3 regions of the Alteromonas sp. ABV4_515 genome follow, and region 3 is predicted to be linked to each of the others. Evidence: predicted binding sites of a transcription regulator. Region 3 holds the regulator's gene; each other region holds the start of a gene.
What was found. The regulator ArgR, encoded in region 3, controls arginine synthesis, uptake and breakdown. The targets are predictions, from matches to a motif close to ANTGAATANNTATTCANT.
Positions count from the first base shown of each region.

Region 1 (7,216 bases), on a different contig from region 3:
TTTTAGCTTCTTCTTTTCCTGAACCCGCGGTATCCAAAATCACCACGGTATAGTTGGTGAGGCGATAGTAAAAAGGCTGCTCAATTTTAACATTTTGAATGCGCCAGAATGGCAGGTTGAGGTTTCTGCGTTTTAACATACCGCTGCGAATTTCTATGTGCTGATCCAAAATGCGGTATTGATAAAACCAATAATTGACCACGCCACTCACCACAATAATGACCGCGACGAGCACCGCGCCAGGGATGAAATACGGAGAGTCGACAAAATCAAATTGATTTGCGGAATAGGCTGCTACCGAAATAAGCACGATGAACTGGCGAACAAACTGAACGATATTCGAAGCAATGAAATAGATGATCGCAACAGGTGCCAGACGTCGCCAGCTTTTTCCCGTAGCCAGAGAAGTCAGTTCTGCATCCATTAACGTGCTCCGACGTCTTTGTGCTCGAGAATGAATCGACGAATTTTTTGGGCTTGCTCTACGGGAAGGCCGGGAATTTCAAATGTATGCGCTACGCCACCAGCGGAAAAGACCTGCAATTTTGCCAGCCCGGCCATTCTGTCTACCGGGCCACGTTTTATCTCAATATGCTGTACGCGCAGCACAGGCTGACACGTCACAGAACGAAAAATCAGCCCTTCGCTGAGCGAGATGTCTTGCTCCCGTAAAGCGAACTTTATTCGTCGATCTGCGAACCAGTGGTAAAAGAAGATCCAGGTCCAAAAAAAGAGAAGTCCGGCGCAAATAAATGGATAGGCTTGTTGCAAGCCCTCAGGCAATTCAGCAAAAGGCTGAAACCTGATAGCACTGACAATAAAAAGTAGAATACTGAAAATCAATGTGGTGATGATCAGATTCATTTTGCAATAAGCCGGAGAAACCGGCTCGTAGTTAAGGTTATCGAGCGATGGTAAGGCGGCCGTGTCTAGCTGCCCATTACAAAAAGCACTACCATCCATGGTTGTCATGACGACTAGTCCTCAATCATCTGTGTATTAAGCCATTCGTGCAGCGCTTTCATATCGTGCGCCACAGCCATTTGTAGTTCTTCCACCCAGTCATGCACGTTCTGCCACCACGCAGGATGGTCGCCCTGTTGGATCTGGTTCGCAATTCGCTGCACCCGGGACAGCCCCACCGAGCCCGCAGCGCCTTTAATCTTATGCGCCTGTGAGCAGACTTCAGACTTTTCATCGGCACTCAGACTCAGTTGCAGAATTTCCATGTACTCGGGCATTTTATCCTGGAACACTTTCACGCTAGCACGAACCATGTCTTCACCAATGGTATCCACCAGCATTTGCAATAACTCAATATCGAGAATGTTCGATAAGGCTTTGCTGTTGTCCGTTTTAGGCTTGTTCTCCACCTCGGTATGCAGTGGTGCCGCCGGTTCGGTAAACAGGGCATTGAATACTTCAATCACGCGACTTTTCTTAATCGGCTTGGCAATAACATCATCCATGCCGTTCTGCAGATATTCTTCACGCTTCTTAATCACGTTAGCGGTGAGCGCCACCATGGCAGTCCCCATTACTAAGTCTTCGTCGCGAAGGGTATTGGCGACATCAAAGCCAGTCATATCAGGCAGCTGAATATCCAGCAGGATAAGGTCGTAATGGTTGTTACGAGCTTTATCAATTGCTTCCTGGCCGGTCATCGCCACATCGACAGTTTGACCGAGCTTTTCAAGCAGCGCTTTGGCTACCATTACGTTCAGTTCGATATCTTCCACTAACAGAATATTTAAATCTGTTACCAGCAGTTTTGATACCTGCATCGGCGCTTTGGAGATATGTAATGGCAGTGTAATTTCAAACCGGGTGCCCTTACCCACTTGACTGGTTACACTGATATCACCATCCATTAAATCAACCATTTGCTTACAGATGGCCAAACCGATACCGGTACCTGTTGCCGACTGGTGGTCAGGGTGATCGACCTGATAATACATTGCGAAAATCTTGTCGATTTCAGACTCGGGAATACCCACACCGGAATCTTCCACCACATATGTCACCATGGTCATGTCGTCTTTAGCTTCTGTGGCTGACACGCTCAAGCGCACATTGCCCTTCTGCGTAAACTTCACGGCATTAAACAAAATGTTCCACAAAATTTGGCGTAACCGGGTTCCATCCACTTCCACTAATTGTGGCAGAGGCTCTTGAATCTCTGTAATCAGTTCCAGCGACTTATCTGCAGCCAGCAAACGAATGATACTCGCCAGTTCCTGGGTGAAATCTCGCAGGGAAACCGTTTTAAGGCTGAGTTCCAGTTTGTCGCGGTCAAGCTTATCGAGGTCAATAATGTCGTTAAAGATATTACCCAACGTGATAGCACTGGCATAAATAGTACTGACCCAGCTGAACTGCTCGTCGCTGAGATCGGTGTCGCGCAGCATGCGACTTAACCCTACGATGCCATTCAGCGGTGTACGCAATTCGTGAGAGATAGTGGCAATAAACCGGGTTTTATCGGTGCTGGCTTTGGCTGCGGCGTTTTCTGCCTGCTTACGTTCGGTCATATCACGACCGAAAGCCAGCAAACCTAAACGTTTGCCTTCATTATCGAAGAACGGTACCCGTTTCATTTCGAAGTAACGACGACGGTCATCAGCAAACCGTAACCACAGTTCTTCGGTCATACTTTCATTGGTTTCCAGTACTTCGTGGTCTGAGGCTACAATCTGACGAGCCAGTTCTTCTTCGAAAACGTCGTGCAGAGTAAGACCGACCAGCTCGGCTTCGGTTTTACCGGTGAGCATCTCTGCTATCCGGTTACAGCCGGCAAAACGCCCTTCTTCATTGCGGTAATAAATGAGGTCCGGTGATGCATCGATGATGGAGCGTAATAAGGTAGATAAATGCCTGGCTTGCTGCTCAGAATGCGACTTTTCTTCAATTTCCCGTTCGAGATCTTTGAATACCGCTTCGCGATCATCCTGGGCCTTACGTCGCTGTTCCATTTCATGATTGAGCTGTCGAATGTTGCTTTGCAACTCTCGATTCAGAAACACATCTTCTTCGCGTAGACGCTCAAGTTGGCTAACCACTTCTTTCAGATTAACCCGAGACGTTTCTAACTGTTTTACCAGCTCACTAAGAAAGTAAAGCACCCAAGGGGCGGACATCATGGTCAGCACTACCGCGATAATAAAATCGTCAGGCTGAACCTCGTTCCCCATCGCCACACGGATCACGTATGAACCGCCCAACGTGAATACCAGCGTAACCACAACAAAAAGCATGCTGAGCTTCAGCGTGCCAAAACGTTTGATGAACTGAGCAAACTTTATCGCCCAGGAATCATTTGGTGAGTCTTGATGCATAGCAACCGTACTACAAATAACTAAAACTATAACCTGAAGCACTTATATCACTTTCAGCAGGTAAAACCCACAGGTGTCATAATTATGAGTGCATAATTGTGCGTTGCACTTCCTGTTAGCCAATAATAATCATCGAAGGACACATCTATATAAAGGAAGCAACTTGACGACATTCGTCGGCTGACTTTGCGTAACGCTCGTCAGGCGCGTATATTAAATAAACAAATACAACTTTTGTGCGGAAGCCTCAGAAATCCGTCAAAACGATATTCATTCAGCCACACCGGATAAAATCATATAATTAACCACATTAACTGAATGAATATTCAATTTTAAAGCTGTAGACAGGGTTAAACTTTAGTATAAACGTACTAAAGCGGTAGATTTTTGAGCGCCGAGCTCAAAATTCAAACAGGCCAATTAAAACCGTAAGCAACTGATAAAAAACAGCTTTATTAAATAAAAGTAAAATTGATGCCGTCATGTCATTTTTATCATTTGATTTTATATTCTAATGTATGTATTTTGTACGGCCCGCTAAGCAATAGTGCATAAAAATGCGGATAACGACTGGCGTCCTACTAATAATAATTAACGACATAAACAGACGCTTGGAGTATGGTTTATTCCTGCTCTGATTTAACGTCTACACGATATTGTTGAGATGCGTGCCCTTCTCGGGTGACGATCCGACACATGCCTTGTCCAGTCGAAGGTTGAAGGAGTTTTAAGATGAGTTTATATAATCCCAATGATTCCCGGGATAACTGTGGCTTTGGTCTTATTGCCCACACTCACGGGGAAGCCAGCCATGAACTGGTGACGACTGCTATCCAGGGCCTGGACAGAATGCAGCACCGTGGTGGTATTGCCGCTGATGGTGTTACCGGTGACGGCTGTGGATTGCTGCTACAAAAGCCAGATGCCTTTTTTAAGGCCATTGCCGATGAGAACGGCTGGAAGCTGAGTAAGAAATATGCAGTAGGCATGATCTTTCTGAGTCAGGATGACGAGCTGGCACAAGCTGCCAGAGAAGTACTCAACGAGGAACTGGAAAAAGAAACCCTGACCGTTGTTGGCTGGCGTAAAGTGCCGGTAAATCACGATATTCTGGGTGAACTGGCATTAACCGGTGTACCACAAATCGAACAGGTTTTCGTGAACGCCCCTGCGGGATGGCGTAAACGCGACGTAGAGCGTCGTCTGTTTATGGTTCGCCGCCGTGCCGAAAAACGTCTTGAAGAAGACAAAGATTTCTATGTTGCCTGTCTGTCAGGATTGGTAACGATTTATAAAGGCCTGGTTATGCCTAAAGATCTGCCTGCCTTCTATGCAGATCTCGCCGATGAGCGCTTAAAAAGTGCTATCTGTGTTTTCCACCAGCGCTTTTCTACCAATACGCTGCCTAAGTGGCCTCTGGCTCAGCCTTTCCGCTTCCTGGCACATAACGGTGAAATTAATACCATTAAAGGTAACCGTGACTGGGCAATGGCCCGTACCGGTAAATTTTCTACGCCGTTAATTCCTGATCTGAAAGACGCCGCGCCTTATGTTAATACAGAAGGTTCTGACTCGTCTTCACTGGATAACATGCTGGAACTGTTCCTGGCCGGTGGTATGGATTTATTCCGTGCTATGCGCCTGCTGGTTCCGCCTGCGTATCAGAACAACCAGACCATGGATGAGAACCTGCGTGCATTCTACGAATTCAACTCCATGCACATGGAGCCGTGGGATGGCCCTGCCGGTATCGTACTGACCAATGGTCGTCACGTTGCCTGTAACCTCGACCGTAATGGTCTGCGTCCGGCGCGTTATGTGATCACCAAAAATGGCTTCATTACCCTGGCATCCGAAGTGGGTATCTGGGATTACAGTGAAGCTGATGTGGTAGAAAAAGGCCGTGTAGGCCCGGGCGAAATGCTTGCGGTGGACACCTACAACGGTAAAATCTGGCGCTCTAACGAAATTGATGCCGATTTAAAAGACCGTCACCCATATCGCGAGTGGCTTGATAAGCACATCCGTCATTTAACGCCTATCGACCAGATGGACTCATCCCTGCTGGGTAAGCGGGTGTTTGATGACGACACCCTGGCGGTGTATCACAAGCTGTTTAACTACAGCTACGAAGAAATCCAGCAGGTTGTTAAGGTTCTGGCGAAAGATGGTCAGGAAGCTGTAGGCTCTATGGGTGACGATACCCCGATGGCCGTCCTGTCTTCTAAATCCCGTACCGTTTATGACTACTTCCGTCAGCAGTTCGCGCAGGTGACTAACCCGCCCATCGATCCGCTGCGTGAGAACCACGTTATGTCGCTGGCCACCTGTATCGGTCGTGAGCAGAACGTATTCAGCGAAACCTCGGGTTACGCCGACCGCGTATTGTTCTCATCGCCGGTGCTGGTTTACACCGACCTGAAACAGCTGCGTGAGTTTAATCCGGATAACTACTATTCAGAGAAAGTCGACCTGCAATATAAGCAGGAAGAAGGTCTGCGTAAGGCTATCGAGCGCATCTGTAACGAAGTGGAGTATCTGGTTAAACAGAAACGCGCCGCTTTCGTTATTCTGTCTGATCGCAACATCAAGAAAGATCGACTGACCATTCCAGCGGCCATGGCTACCGGTGCGGTTCACCGTCGTCTGGTAGAAAAAGCGCTGCGCTGTGATGCTAACGTGGTGGTAGAAACCGCTTCTGCCCGCGACCCCCATCACTTTGCTGTGCTTATCGGTCTTGGCGCCACCGCGGTTTATCCGTTCCTGGCCTACGAGACCATTGAACAACTGTGCGAAAAAGGCGAGCTGACCTGCAGCGTTAAAGATGCTGTGTTGAACTACCGTAAGGGTATCAACAAAGGTCTGTACAAAATCATGTCTAAAATGGGCATCAGCACCGTGGCGAGTTACCGCAGTGCGAAACTGTTTGAAGCCATTGGTATTAATCAGGAAGTGGTTAATCTGTGCTTTAACGGTGTGCCATCGCGCATTCAGGGCGCCGGTTTCGACGACTTCGAACAGGATGCGATCAACCTTGCCCGTGTGGCATGGCTGAAACGTAAGCCTATGTCCCATGGTGGTCTGCTGAAGTATGTTCACGATGGTGAATATCACGCTTATAACCCGGATGTGGTGAAAACACTGCAAACGGCGGTGGTATCCGGTGAATACAGCGATTATCAGGTTTATGCAAAGCATGTTAACGAACGTGCACCTTCGCACTTCCGCGACTTGCTGAAACTGAATTCACCGAACGAAGCTATCGACATCAGCGAAGTTGAAGGGCCGGAGAATCTGTTTCCGCGCTTCGATACCGCCGCAATGTCTATCGGCGCACTCAGCCCGGAAGCGCACGAAGCGCTGGCGATTGCGATGAACCGTTTAGGCGGTCAATCGAACTCGGGCGAAGGTGGTGAACACCCTTCCCGTTTTGGTACAGAAAAGAACTCTAAAATTAAACAGGTGGCCTCTGGTCGCTTTGGTGTAACACCGCACTACCTGGTTAACGCTAACGTTATTCAGATTAAAGTGGCACAGGGAGCGAAGCCAGGCGAAGGTGGTCAGCTACCTGGTGATAAGGTTAACAAGTACATTGCGCAACTGCGTTTCTCGGTACCTGGTGTAACCCTGATTTCACCGCCGCCACACCACGATATTTATTCTATCGAGGATTTGGCACAGCTTATTTTCGACCTTAAGCAAGTTAACCCTACTGCACTGATTTCAGTAAAACTGGTATCAGAGCCAGGTGTTGGCACCATTGCAACGGGTGTGGCGAAAGCCTATGCCGACCTTATCACCATCTCAGGTTACGATGGTGGTACCGGTGCAAGCCCACTGACCTCGGTTAAGTATGCGGGTAGCCCGTTCGAATTAGGTCT
Region 1 is NZ_JBSWWZ010000002.1:233,404-240,619, reverse strand. Features, by position in the region: gene ACXAGX_RS05375 (PH domain-containing protein) at 1-424, opposite strand, end outside; gene ACXAGX_RS05370 (PH domain-containing protein) at 424-972, opposite strand; gene arcB (aerobic respiration two-component sensor histidine kinase ArcB) at 978-3,335, opposite strand; gene gltB (glutamate synthase large subunit) at 4,068-7,216, shown strand, end outside.
Region 1: a site for ArgR is predicted at 3,882-3,899, ahead of gltB (glutamate synthase large subunit). Genes of this name have one in related genera too.

Region 2 (7,216 bases), 220 kb from region 3:
AGCTTGCTGAATATCTGCCCTTGCTTCGTGAGGCAAATGTGAACCTGCTGCAGGGATTTTATTTTGATAAGCCCGCGCAGTTCAGTGAGTTTATTTTGCGGCTTCCTATGCACCCCACCGTTGAATAATTGAAGGGCGAATAGAAAAACGGCGGCTATCCATTAGAAGGCTAGCCGCCGTTTTGTTTTTTACTGAGCTAAAAGCTACTACCTAAAGAGACAGACTTTTAACGGGCATTCGTGCTTTCAAATATTTTATCCGCTGACGCAGCGACAAACCCTTGGTACAGCTTCCCATCAGGCATAGCATAGCGCTGTGCAAACTCGTAGAAGCAGGAAGGGATCTGCAGGGTTTCATCACCCATTTTCACGTCGGCTTTGTCAGCCATGGTGGAGGACTGGGCCAGACACACATCCTCACCACCTTTAATCTCGCCACCAGACGTATTCAGTACAAAACCCGCTTCTTTCAGCAACGTGTTCACATCAACCAGTGACTGTGTCTGTTCCAGGTGGTTAACACTGACCGTGAAGTGATTGGCCTGAAAACCCCATGCCGCAAGCCAGGCTGCGTATTCTGATTCGTTCAGCAGGGTGTCGTAATCTTCCTTCGACAAGTCCCACTGTGGGCCTGAATACAGGAAGGTTTCGGCATTCACCAGCTCGCCGTCCATCTGCTCAACCAGACGGTTGATGATGTCCTGCGCCTGCTTCGATAATTCGCCTACCCGCAATTCACTGATAAAAACTTTTGGCTTTGTATCGTCCGGGTGTTCGAAGTGCTTGGCATCAAGTTTTTTAGCTTCAAAATCGTACTGGCCTTTTTCTTCGTAACCTAACGCCAGAAAATGCGCCGCCAACTTGTCGAGGCGGGTTTTATCAAGGTTAAAGGTACGAAAGGCGACGTGGTCGTTGACGATGTCGTCACCGTTTTCTTCGCCGACCAACAGCGCATGAATTTTATGCGCTGATGGTGTGATAGTGACATACTTATCCCAGAGGCGGGCAAACAACGTATCTACGTTAGTATGCATAGTCTGTGTCCTTGTTATTGGTTTACAGCGTCAGACCTGGGCTCAACGAGCCAGGCAGGGTCACTTTGTCCAGTTCTACAGACGCTACCGGGTAGGCGCAGTAGTCTGCAGCATAGTAAGCACTGGCACGATGGTTACCGCTTTCGCCCACACCACCAAATGGAGCAGCACTGCTTGCACCTGTAATTGGACGGTTCCAGTTAACAATACCGGCACGAATACGCTGGAAGAAATAGCGGTAATCTTCTTCGCTGTCGCCCAGGAAGCCTGCAGACAAACCGTAGCGGGTGTTGTTAGCCTCTTTAATGGCGGCGTCGAAGTCGCTATAACGAATCACTTTCAATAACGGACCAAAATGCTCTTCATCCGGCAGACTGGCAAGAATGCTGGTCACATCGATAATACCCGGCGTAGCAAAACCTTTATTTGCTTCCGGTTGCGTGAGTTCAAGCAACACATTGGCACCAAGATTGACCAGTTCAGCTTGCGCGTCGACCATCATTTTTGCTGCTTTGGCAGAGATCATTGCGCCCATGAATGGTTGATCTTCAGCGTCGTATTCACCCACTTTAATTTGTTTTGTCACATCAATCAGACGAGACAGAATAGCATCACCAGCGGCGCCTTCTGGCAGGAACAGACGACGAGAACAAGTACAACGTTGGCCTGAGGTGACAAAGGCTGACTGCACGATATCGTGCACCGCTGCATCGGTGTCGGCCACATCTTTAACGATAAGCGGGTTATTGCCGCCCATCTCCAGCGCCAGGATCTTACCGGGGTGACCGGCAAACTGTTCGTGCAAAATCTTACCGGTACGCGAGCTACCGGTGAAGAACAGACCGTCGATACCCGCATGCGTTGCCAGTGCTTTACCGGTTTCTACTTCACCTTGAACCAGGTTCAGTACGCCTGCTGGTAAACCGGCTTTTTCCCACAGTTGAACCATCAGTTCAGCAACGGCTGGAGTAAGGTCGCTAGGTTTAAATACGATGGTGTTACCCGCCATGAGCGCAGGCACAATGTGACCATTTGGCAGATGGCCAGGGAAGTTATAAGGGCCAAATACCGCGACTACACCGTGAGGCTTGTGGCGGATAAATGCCTGACCTACTGGCATTGGGTTTTCAACCGTACCGGTGCGGTCGTGATAGGCTTTCTCAGAAATACCGATCTTGCCGGTCATCGCGCCGACTTCGGTTGCTGTTTCCCACTCAGGCTTACCGGTTTCGCGGGCAATCAGCTTGGCTAATTCTAGCTTGTGTTCCGCCAGCAGTTCACCATATCTTTTAATGATAGTCAGGCGTTCTTCAAAACTGCGGAATGACCAGTCGGTCAGTGCGTTACGGGCGGCTTCGATGGCATTATCTACCTGCTCTGCCGTGGCTGCCTGACCTTCCCAGATAACCTGATCTTTGGCTGGATCGATTGATTTCAGAGCGTGGCCTAGTCCAGCGACCCACTCACCGTTAATAAAGTGCGTAGTTTGCATGAAATTGTCCTGTCGTTAGTCTCGAAAACTGACCGGTGCGAATCGCACCATGTCGCCTTCGTTTATATTAAGTGCCTTTGCAGCTAATCGTGAGATCACGGCGACACCGCGATCTTCGCTAACCGCCAAGTCGGTGGCAACGGCGCGAAAATCAGCTACAGAGGTATTGATGATATAGCAAGTTTGACCGCCCTGAGCTGCACCTTGATCATCGATGACAATCGGCAGTTTACGGCTCATCTGAGCGGTACGAATATGACTGAGGTTAGCTTCCACAGTGGGGCCAGCATCAAAAATATCCACGTAACCCCGGCAACTGAAACCTTCTTCTTCCAGCAGCATTAATGCAGGACGGGTTTTCTGATGAACCTGACCTATGACTGCCTGGGCTTCTTTGCTAAGTAAGTTAACGTAAATAGGATATTTAGGCATGAGTTCAGCAATAAAGCGTTTATTGCCAATGCCGGTAAGATAATCTGCGGTAGGGAAGTCCAGCGAGAAGAAATGCTCTTCGAGCCACGCCCAGAACGGCGATTTCCCTTCCTCGTCACTCACTCCACGCATTTCTGCAATGATGGTTTCTGAGAACCGCTCACGGTGCTCCATCATAAATAGAAAGCGAACTTTAGACAGAAAACGGCCGTTCACGCCGCCCCGAGCCTGCTCGCGCAGGAACAGGGTGCAGATTTCTGTCACACCGGTGTAGTCGTTACAAACAGAGAGAATATCCACCGTGTTGTGGATATTCAGTTCCCGGGAGGCGTGCACCACTTTACCCAAATGGTAGTGGTAGAACGCGTCATCCAGTCCAACCGCGGCTTCGATACCGGTGGTACCCACAACAGTACCGGTGACGGTATCTTCCATCACAAACAGATACGACTGATTGCCGGGCTGGGTAACTTGCTCGGAGAACGCTTTTTCAGCCCGCGCAATTTTTTTGCGCAGCAGCGTTTCGTTCACCGGCAAGGAGGTAAAACCAATACCGGATTCAACAGCGATGTTATTCAGCGCGTCGTAGTCGTTATTGTTGATTGGGCGAATGATATGCATAGTTGCTTACTCGCAAGCCTAAATTCAGGCGTTAACTACATTGGCAACTGCACGTTCGAAGCGCGCCATACCATCACGGATCTCTTCTTCTGTGATGATCAGTGAAGGCGCGAAACGTACCACGTTGGCACCAGCAACCAAACACATCAGTTTTTCGTTTGTGGCGGCAACCAGGAAGTCACGGGCACGACCTGCATAGTCTTGATTAAGGGCGGCACCTAACAGCAGACCTTTACCACGCACTTCAGAGAACACGTTATATTTGTCGTTGATTTCGCCCAGTAATTCGCGGAACAGATTCTCACGTTCAACCACACCGTTCAGTACTTCTGGGGTATTCACCACGTCGAGTGCGGCTTCTGCAACAGCACAGGCCAGCGGGTTACCGCCATAGGTACTTCCGTGAGTACCGGCTTTCAAATGCGCAGCAATTTCAGCCGTTGTCAGCATAGCGCCAATAGGGAAGCCGCCACCTAGCGATTTCGCCGTAGTGAGAATATCAGGGGTTACATTCAGACCCATGTAAGCGTAAAGCTGACCTGTACGGCCTACACCCGACTGTACTTCGTCAAAAATCAGCAGTGCATTGTGCTTGTCACACAATTCACGTACGCCTTTAACGAAGTCTGCATCAGGAGAGATGATGCCGCCTTCGCCCTGTAATGGCTCCATCATTACCGCACAGGTTTTTTCAGAAATCAGTTTTTCAAATGCTTCCAGATCATTGTAGTCACAGTGCAGAACCGCGCCTGGCTTAGGACCAAATCCATCCGAATACGCTGCCTGACCACCAACGGTTACGGTAAAGAACGTACGGCCGTGGAAGCCTTGGTTAAACGCAATGATTTCGTTCTTATCTTCACCAAATTTTTCCAACGCATAACGGCGAGCCAGTTTCAGTGCCGCTTCGTTGGATTCGGCGCCTGAGTTCGCGAAATAAACGCGCTCTGCAAATGTAGCGTCGGTAAGTTTCTTCGCCAAACGTAATGCGGGTTCGTTAGTGAAAACGTTAGACAGGTGCCAGAGTTTGTTGCCCTGTTCTGTTAATGCACCGACAAGAGCAGGGTGACAGTGGCCCAATACATTTACCGCAATGCCGCCTGCGAAATCGATGTATTCATTGCCTTCCTGATCCCACACGCGGGAGCCTTCACCACGTACCGGCACCATGTTGGCTGGGTTGTAGTTAGGGACCATGACCTCGTCGAAGGTTGCGCGAGTTACGTTCATTACTGTTACCTCTTTTATCGGGCATCCGCGGTGCAAACAAGCTTGTATGCCAATCAGTTCTGGATGCGAAAAGTACGAATTAGCTTATCAGTATGCCACTAATAAGACACTTTGTAACCTCGGCGGGTTCCGCTCAAGGCCTTATTTTTAGAGGGGTTTAGCTCATTTTGCATAAAAAGTGCATAAGCATGCAGAGGCTAAGCAGAAAGAGATGCAATTTGTTAACAAGCTAACAGAAACCGGCCGTGGTGAGCTTAGTATAGGTTGTGGATACGCACTGGCTTGAATGAATATCCACTAAAAAACTTTATATGCTGGAACGCTTTTGTCTAAAAAGTGCGCAGATTTGGACTAAAAAGGCACTATCAAATCTTATCTTCATCGATGAGAGGAAGCTGGAACAGCTCAGTCACCTTCAAAACATCTCGTTCGCTGCGAACAAAACCTGTTTTGTGCAGTGCCAGCGGAATTTCACTTTTCTCAAGGAATTTGCCCTGATGTAACATGCGGATAGAGGCGTAAGCCTGGGCTTTTTTCAGCAGTTCAGTCACGTCATGTGGGTGTTTATCTTGTTCGGCAATTTCAGTAAATGGCAGTGCGATTCGTAATCGCTTAAAACCCATGGCTGTGGTGAGCTTAGCCGTTAATGCTGGGGCGAGTTCTTCTTGCATTGCAATAAGATAATTGGCCGACGGTTGCGCCTTCTGCATCGCGGTGTGCAGTGGTGCGTTTCTGGCGATTTCAGCTTCTCTGAGCAGTGAAAGTTTTGCCTGCTCAAAGGCTTTGAAATAAAGCCGAGCAATAGTGCTGCGCCCGAGTTGGGAAAAGATACCGATGGTAAAAGCTTCGTGCGGCGACACGCCGTAATCGTCAGCTAACGCCCGCATGGATAAACCAATGGCTTCGCCATACTTTAAAAGCCGGGTTTTAATTTCCGGGTAAGGATCGGTGATTTTAGGCAGTGCTCGTTTTATTACCGATACCGGTATTAATAATCTGAGGTTCTCAATACCGATAAAACTCAATGCGGTGCGCATGGTTTCCACAGGAATGATTTTTCCTCGGGAATCCTTACGTCTGAATTTAGGCGTGTTAACAATAGCCATTAAGTCATCGTAAAGCCAAGGTAATGCACTGGCGTGTGACTCGATACGGGTTATGGATGTTGCGCGAACCGAGAGCACATCCAGCAAAGGTGCCACATCTTCACTTAAACCGAGAACCGATGAAAGTACGGTTTCTGCGTCTTCAATTTCGCCGCGAATAAGATCAAAAACGTGCTGGTGTACTTCTGCATTTACGCGGTCAATAAGGCTGGCTTCGGTTTTTTGCTGTAGCTGCTTATTCTCAATGGCAACTTTTTCAACATGCAGTAGCTGTCGTCTGGCATCACCCTGCTCCGACTGGGCAAAGGCAACCTCACCCGGACTTCTGCGGCCCATCATTTCAGATACACGAGCAGCGTCGATTAGCAGGTTATCAAACCGTTCAGATACAGGAGGGAGACTGTCGGAGTTTTCATTCACGGCAAGTAAGTTCCTACGGATATTTGACCAACTTTTGCTGTTCTCGGGTATTGGGTGTGAGAGCATGACAACAAACCTATAACTCTAATCGTACCCATTTATCGACCAATATAGCGTTTTTTTTTAGCTTTTTGAGCGATTTATGCAAGATAAATTATGAAGCTAGAGATAAAAAGCGTTGCAGCACTGCATGCCCATGTTCTGTCAGTAACGATTCAGGGTGAAACTGCACCCCCCAAACCGGAAGCGATTGATGACTTATGGCCATGATTTCTCGTTTTCCGCTTTGTCCCTCGCACCAGGCATCAACCTGTAATGTGTCAGGCAGTGTAGATGGTTCGATAACCAGAGAGTGGTAACGGGTTACTTCATAACCTTGGGGCAGTCCTTCAAACAGCCCGCCTTCACGATGATAAAGTGGTGAGGTTTTTCCGTGCCTGACTTTGTCTGCACGGGTTACTGTGCCGCCAAATACCTGACCGATAGATTGATGGCCTAAGCAAACACCGAGCATAGGAATTTTACCGGCAAAGTGTTTGATGGCTGCTAACGTAATACCGGCATCGTCTGGCGTGCAGGGACCCGGCGATAGCACAAGGTAATCTGGAGATATTGCTTCGATCTGAGCCAGTGTGATGGCGTCATTACGCACCACACTGACTTCCTGGCCCAGTTCCGTAAAGTAACGGGCCAGGTTGTGGGTAAAGGAATCGAAGTTATCAATTAATAACAACACTGGCTGATCCCGTATGTAAAAGGTGGCTTAGCGCGGACGCGGTAAAAAGCCGAGTGAGTTGTACACTTTATCCAGTGTAACTGCTGCACGGGCTGAGGCTTTCTCAGCGCCTTTTTTCATCACTTCATCAAGATAAGCGCGGTCTT
Region 2 is NZ_JBSWWZ010000001.1:327,503-334,718, reverse strand. Features, by position in the region: gene ACXAGX_RS01470 (putative bifunctional diguanylate cyclase/phosphodiesterase) at 1-128, shown strand, start outside; gene ACXAGX_RS01465 (2-oxoadipate dioxygenase/decarboxylase family protein) at 227-1,033, opposite strand; gene astD (succinylglutamate-semialdehyde dehydrogenase) at 1,056-2,525, opposite strand; gene astA (arginine N-succinyltransferase) at 2,541-3,578, opposite strand; gene ACXAGX_RS01450 (aspartate aminotransferase family protein) at 3,603-4,808, opposite strand; gene ACXAGX_RS01445 (HDOD domain-containing protein) at 5,174-6,334, opposite strand; gene ACXAGX_RS01440 (anthranilate synthase component II) at 6,489-7,070, opposite strand; gene trpS (tryptophan--tRNA ligase) at 7,098-7,216, opposite strand, start outside.
Region 2: a site for ArgR is predicted at 4,986-5,003, ahead of ACXAGX_RS01450 (aspartate aminotransferase family protein). Genes of this name have one in related genera too.

Region 3 (7,216 bases):
TGAACCTGGACCTGCGCGTAATCGGCGTCTGTTCCTTGTTTAAAAGTCAGTGAGATGCTGGCACTGCCGGCAGATGAACTGGTAGAAGAAAAATACAACAATCCGTCAAGACCAGTAAGCTGCTGTTCCAGTACCTGTGTAACGCTGTTTTCCACTGTTTCGGCGTCAGCGCCGGTATAAGTTGCACTGATATTGACCGTGGGAGGTGCAATATCGGGATACTGGGAAATTGGCATTGACATGATAGAGGCAGCGCCCGTAAGCATGATGATAATCGCAATGACCCAGGCAAAAACCGGTCTGTCGATGAAGAATCGGGCGAACATTACTCATTTCCTCCCTGATTTTTCGCTTTCGGCGCTGCCACTCTGCCATCTTCGTTCAGCGTGACTTCAGTAACGGTGATGTCTGTACCGTCCTGTAAACCGTCGATGCCTTCCACTATCACTTTTTCACCGGCCTTGATGCCGGACTCAGTCAGCCATTTATTACCGGTGGCTTCCTGCAATGTCAGCGGCCTTTTCACTGCTTTATTCCCGGAAGCTACCCAAGCAAAAGCATTGCCTTTATTGTCAAACTGCACGGCTTGCTGGGGTACAAGAATCGCGTTTTCGTCTACCGCCACGGTGACTTTGGTGCGGATAAACATGCCAGGCATGAGAATGCCGTCCGGATTAGGAAACGTTGCCCGCAAGGTAATAGAGCCGGTGGCTTCATCAACAGCCACTTCATGCATGGTAAAAGATCCGGTTTCGTCATATTCGGTATCGTTTTCCAGCATGGCGACCACGTCCCGGGAGCCAGATGTTACGCCATCCCGCTGCATCATGGCGCGGCGGGCAAGTACACCTTCGCTGGTTTCGGTCATATCAATATAAATCGGGTCGAGCTTGCGAATGGTGGTTAACGCCGTGTCCTGCCCCTGAGTCAGTAATGCGCCTTCGGTCACATTAGAAATGCCCGTACGGCCACTGATGGGGGCAGTGATACGGGTGAAAGCAAGATTAACGTTGGCAGAATCCAGCGCTGCCTGGGCTTTCGCCAGTGAGGCCTGCGCGACCAGATAGTCCGCATGGGCGTTATCGGCATCCTGTTGGGAAATGCCTTCTATTTTTAATAAGTTCTGGTAGCGCTCATCAATAAGCCGGGTTGACTCCACAGACGCTTTGGCGCTTACCAAGTCTGCTTTTGCTTCGTTCACGCTGGCGCGATAGGTCGAATCGTCAATCTGATAGAGTAGTTGTCCTTTTTCTACAAAACTGCCTTCTTCAAACAAACGCTGTTCGAGTACTCCGCCCACCTGTGGCCTAATCTGAGCGGTTTGTTGTGCAACAACCCGACCTTGCAGCGTGCGGGTAATTGGGAATGTTTGTGCGGCTATCGTAATTGCGCTAACGGCGGTGGCGCGGGGCGCAGAACGTTGACTTTGTGTGGTGTCACTACAAGCTGAAAGGGTAAGCAAGCTGGTTATAACACAGAGTGTTGCGGCGATTTTCATGGCAGGTTCCTTGTCTAAATCCGGGACCGACGACATCTTGGGGTTTCGTCAGTCTGATGGAGCCGAGTGTATCGACAAGGTGGGTTAAGGCTGGGTTAACGTCGGTTTTGCAGCAGATAAAATGTCAAAAAAATAGGATGAATCTAATAAATGCCTAGCGTCTTCACGAATAAGAAGTAGTGGGCAACAAAAAAGCACCGGAGATGGTGCTTTTTGTCATTACGCTAACGTAGTGAAGCTCATCAAACGTTATCGAACAGGTTTTCTACTCGCTGTCTGAGATCTTCAATTTGGGTAACATCGGCTGGCGCGATGAAAATGGTGTCGTCACCAGCAATGGTGCCCAGCACGCCGTCTTTCTGGCTGAGTGAGTCCAGCAGTCTTGCGATAAGCTGAGCCGCTCCCGGGCTGGTTCGAATGATGACCATCACGTTATTGTGTACAATATCGAGCACGAGCTGTTTTAGCGGGCTTTTCGCTGTAGGCATGCCAAGTTCGGGTGGTAAACAATACACCATATCACCACGGGCATTTCGCGTTCTTACCGCGCCAAACTTACTCAGCATACGTGACACTTTCGATTGGCTGATGTTATCAAAACCCTGTGATTTCAGGGCTTCAACGATTTCTCCTTGAGAGCCGAAACTTTCGTCTTTGAGAATTTCTTTGAAGGCTTTGATCATCTTTTCTTGTTTTATATTAGCCATATTTACCTGTCATATTTGGTGTTTAAGGGTACAAACCGCTATTATTGTGCCGTAGTCTTTCCATTTAAGCAATATTTGTGCATATTAATTCAAAATCATGCATAATCTTGCCGCTTATACCCAATATGCATGCATAAGACCATTGGGTGATTGAGTTTTTACGCGCGTTGATTTACTGTGACGCTCCGTTTTTTTGACGAGTAACTATTCCATAGGAGAAATGGTATGAAAGTAGCCGTGTTAGGTGCTGCCGGTGGTATTGGTCAAGCGCTGTCATTGTTGTTGAAAACACAATTGCCAGCAGGTTCTGAATTAGCGTTATATGACGTTGCGCCAGTTGTTCCTGGTGTTGCTGTTGACCTGAGCCACATCCCCACCGCGGTGAAAGTTACCGGTCATGGTAAAGATGATCTGGGCGATGCGCTTAGCGGTTGTGACGTTGTTCTTATTCCAGCTGGTGTTCCTCGTAAGCCTGGTATGGACCGTTCTGACCTGTTCAACATTAATGCTGGTATCGTTAAGAACCTGATCGAAGGCGTTGCTGATCACTGTCCTTCTGCTTGTGTTGGTATTATTACTAACCCAGTAAACACCACTGTTGCTATCGCTGCTGAAACGCTGAAAGCAAAAGGCGTTTACGACAAGAACAAACTGTTCGGTGTTACTACTCTGGACGTGATCCGTGCAGAAACTTTTGTTGCTGAACTGAAAGGCCTGGACGTATCAAGCGTACACGTTCCTGTAATCGGTGGTCACTCTGGTACTACTATCCTGCCTCTGCTGAGCCAGGTTGAAGGTGTTTCTTTCACTGATGAAGAAGTTGCTAGCCTGACTACACGTATCCAGAATGCGGGTACTGAGGTTGTTGAAGCCAAAGCTGGCGGCGGTTCTGCGACTCTGTCTATGGGTCAGGCTGCAGCACGCTTCTGTCTGTCTCTGGTTGCTGCTATGCAAGGCGAAAACGTGGTTGAATACACCTACGTTCAAACTGACGACAGCGACGACGCAGCATTCTTCTCACACCCTGTACGTTTAGGTGCAAACGGTGTTGAAGAAATCCTGCCTTACGGCGAGCTGAGCGCTTTCGAACAAAAAGCGAAAGACGACATGCTGGAAGGTCTGCGTGGCGACATCAAAATTGGTGTTGAATTCGTAAACGGCTAATACCGAAACGAATTGCAAATCTATTGAAGGCCGACTGTTTAAGTCGGCCTTTTTGTTTTTTGGCTTTTGTGTGATTCAGGTTAGGTATCGATAAAACGGGCCCTACGAATCGTTTTGTTAATACACATCGCGATGATAGCGGCGGGCATCGATAAGCTGGGTGACGGTATCTTCACCCAACATAGTGCTAAGCGTGTGATGTATGCCTTCGCCCATTCCGGCATAGCTTCCGCAAACATAAATCTGGCCACCATTATCAACCACGTCTTGCAGATTTGCCATTTGCAGGCTCAGGCTTTGCTGTACGTAAGAAGGATGTTCCTGACAGCGTGAAAAAACGCGATTTAGCGTTGTTGCGTGGGCTTGTTGAATGGATGGCTCTATTACTTTCGGAAGTACATCGTCGTTGTCGGGCTCGCGCTCTCCATAAATGACGTAAAGGCGGCGGGACGGCTGTTTAGCCGCGTGAAGCCACTGAGAGCGAATGCCGGCGAGCCCACTGCCTGCGCCAATCAGCAGAATAGGCTTTGCATCTTCAGTAAGGTAGCAAGACGGATTCCGATGAAGTTTACCGCGAACCGAGCATCCAATGTCGAGTTGACGGGAAACCCAGCCAGATGCTTTACCCAATTCACCATCCGGTTTAATCACCAGCCTGATAATGAGCTTCACAATGCCCTCTTCAGGAAGCGAGGCGATGGTGTAGCTACGGGCTGCGGCTTGCTCTTGATCGCCTGAATTAATGCCGGGCAAGATATCCAGAATGTCGCCAGGGTGCCACGAAAACGCGTCACTAGCCGGTCGTAAATCAATTTCAAATAATGGTCGGGTGCTATCGTTATTAAGCTGTCTGCGATTCACCAGGGTAAATTGCTCAAATTCAGATTCGGTCTGCACGCTCGTATCTTGCGTAAGTGTACTGTCACTTCTGTCCCTTTTTTCCAGTGCCGTTGATGCTACTGCCCCCAGCGCTTTTAACCCTTTTTCGATTTGTTCTCCAAACGCGCAAAAGTGAGGATATTTGCTGTCGCCCAATGCAATGACATTAAAATCAAGGTGCGACAAATCGGTTGAGCTGGTGTTAGCCTGGTTTAATCGTCTTAGAAATGAACGGCCGTTATCCGGTGGTTCTCCATGACCGTAAGTACTTACTACAAATATAGCCCTTTGATATTCAACTAGCTTCTCTAAGGTGATAGCGGAAAGCGGGCGGGCTTGTGTGTGGTGATTGTTCGCCAGTTCCTCTGCAACACCTTGTGCAGTCCCGGTTTGGCTTGCGTAGGCAACTAACAGTTCACTGTCGCTGATATGAGTAAATAAATACCGGCCTTTATGACGCCAGAATAAATATCCCACCCACACCAGATAAAGTGCAACCAGCACGAGAGCCAGTATTAAACGTTGTGATTCAGTCACAATGGAAACTCCCTGTTGGTGTATCTACTAGTGAATGAAAACGAGCATGATGAATACCGGAATAAGTAACCCTAGCGCGGTGACTGGCCAAGTTGAGGCTTTATGTGGAGCTTGCTTAAGCAAAAGTTGTAAACCGGTAATGGTAAAGATAATCACCACCGCGGAGAATATATCAATGAACCACGACCACACACCGCCGGTATTGCGGCCTTTATGTAAGTCGTTGAAATAGGCAATCCATCCTCTGTCAGTGCCTTCATAAACCAGTTCGCCCATTTCTACATCGATAGACAGCCAGTGATCTTGCCCAGGGCCGGGCCAGGAAACGTAAAGCTCCACGCCATCCCATTCGCCTTCTTTATCTGAGGGGGGCGCGATGCCGTTGTCTGATAACCAGTTGCGCAGCGAGCGGGGCAGCATCACCGGGCCTTCCTCCAACGAATCGAGTGAGGCGAGTTGATCGTCGGGTACCGTTTTTTCTATGTTGGTTAGTTGCGGAACAGCATCTATATCGGCTGCATGATTTAAGGTGATACCGGTGATGGCAAACATAAGCATACCGACCATACAGATTGCGGCAGAAATCCAGTGCCACTGGCGGGCGCTGCCTAGAGAAAATCGCATAATGTTACTCAACTTGGACAAACGGAGTCTGGGGCGACCAGAATAATCTGGTTATGATAATACGAATTATTATTTTTTGAAGCAAAGCTGGCCCACAAAGTGGGCCAGTAGTCTCTGTCGTTGGGCGTTTAACCCTTTTTATCAGAATACGTAGGTAAGATATACGCTGCCATTTCTGCCAGGCTCTGAGAAACGCTGGAAACCATTACCCGAAACGCCTGAGAAGAATCCGCCGTTACCTGAACGCAGGTTTCTCACTACGCCCCAACGGTAATATTCTTTATCTGTCAGGTTGTATAGCGCCGCCGTCAGTCTCAGATTATCTGTGATTTGATAAAATGCGGTGAGGTCGAATGTTGTCAGGCTACCAGGATAAAAGAACGGGCCACTGCCATTGTTAAGCGATGCAAAACTGTTTTGGTCGGCATTGTTGTCCATTTTGGCGGAATACATACCGTGCAGTTTTACACCCCAGTTGTGATCTGTCGCCAGATAACCTAACGACAAGGTTGCCGCATCCGGTGCCAGTGTCTCCAGGTCGTTGCCTCTGTCGTAGAAGTCAAAGCTGTCTTCACTGAGCGGTACATATTCAGATTTATACTCACCGGATATGGTGGAGTACGCGAACTGTGCGGTAATGTTGTCGGTCAACATATAGAAAGTGCTGAACTCAAGACCTTTAATGGCAATTTCGCCACTGTTACGCGGTTGAGTGTAAGTATCTTCACTCACGACCGACACCGTACATTCGCCTGTCCAAGGGCTGCAAGATTGCGTTGTAACGTCAGTGCCATAAGCGTTGGAGAAAGTTTCACTCTGAATACGGTTGGTGTAATTGGTTTTAAAAGCCGTGATATTGACATATCCACGTTCGAAGTTTGCCTGATAGCTCACTTCATAGTTTGTCGAGCGTTCAGCGTCTAGTTCGGGATTCGCTACCTCATCGAGATCCTGATAAACGTCGCCGGTGACAATGTCAGTAATCTCATCACCAGAATTGGTGCCGAAATAAAGTTCCTGTAGCGTCGGGGCTTTGTAGCCCTGGCTCACTTTAGCCAGAATTTCATGTCCCTCGGCAACGGTATAGCTCAGTGCCAATTCACCAACCAGCGCATTGAAGCTGGCATCTTGAACGCTTAGCCCGGTAGGATCCGAGAAGTTTTCAGACACCTCCGGCTCATACTCTGTTCTGTCGTAGCGCGCGCCAATGTGCAGGTTAACTGCATCGTTCAAAGCCATGGTATCGGTGGCATAAAAAGAGATTAGCGTTTTATCTGATTTAGGGACAAATGCCTGATCGAGAATAGGGTAACCATCGAGTAGAGCTGCGCTGGTGGTTTCACCATCGTAGCGGCGATCGTACATAATATTGTTTGACTCGGTTTTCTGATAAGTCAGGCCGTATGCAATATTGTGGCTGATATCACCTTCGATGAGTTTGGTGAGATCGACATTGAAATTTGTCGACTGCTGCTCAAATTCGCGGTCTTCCTGACGCAGTATTACGGAACCCTGACTGTTGAATAGGAAGGATGTCAGACCCGACGTATACAATTCCTGATAATTTGCCTGAAGCTTTATTGTGTCGAAGAACGGGTTATTGGCATTTTCCTGTTCGTAAAATACACCGTAGCGTTCACGATTGTTTTCATCGTAACTGGAAAAATCGAAGTAACTTGCCGTTGTACCTTCCGCCGGTTCTCTCGACAGCGGCAGACCATCGGTTGAACGGTCGGTTTTTTCAACAACAACACCGAAGCGGCTATTTTCATCCAGGTTGTAAGCAAGCTTCAACATCACAGCATCG
Region 3 is NZ_JBSWWZ010000001.1:108,666-115,881, reverse strand. Features, by position in the region: gene ACXAGX_RS00485 (efflux RND transporter permease subunit) at 1-326, opposite strand, end outside; gene ACXAGX_RS00480 (efflux RND transporter periplasmic adaptor subunit) at 326-1,498, opposite strand; gene argR (transcriptional regulator ArgR) at 1,741-2,205, opposite strand; gene mdh (malate dehydrogenase) at 2,431-3,369, shown strand; gene ACXAGX_RS00465 (NADPH cytochrome P450 oxidoreductase family protein) at 3,487-4,785, opposite strand; gene ACXAGX_RS00460 (PepSY-associated TM helix domain-containing protein) at 4,813-5,409, opposite strand; gene ACXAGX_RS00455 (TonB-dependent hemoglobin/transferrin/lactoferrin family receptor) at 5,551-7,216, opposite strand, start outside.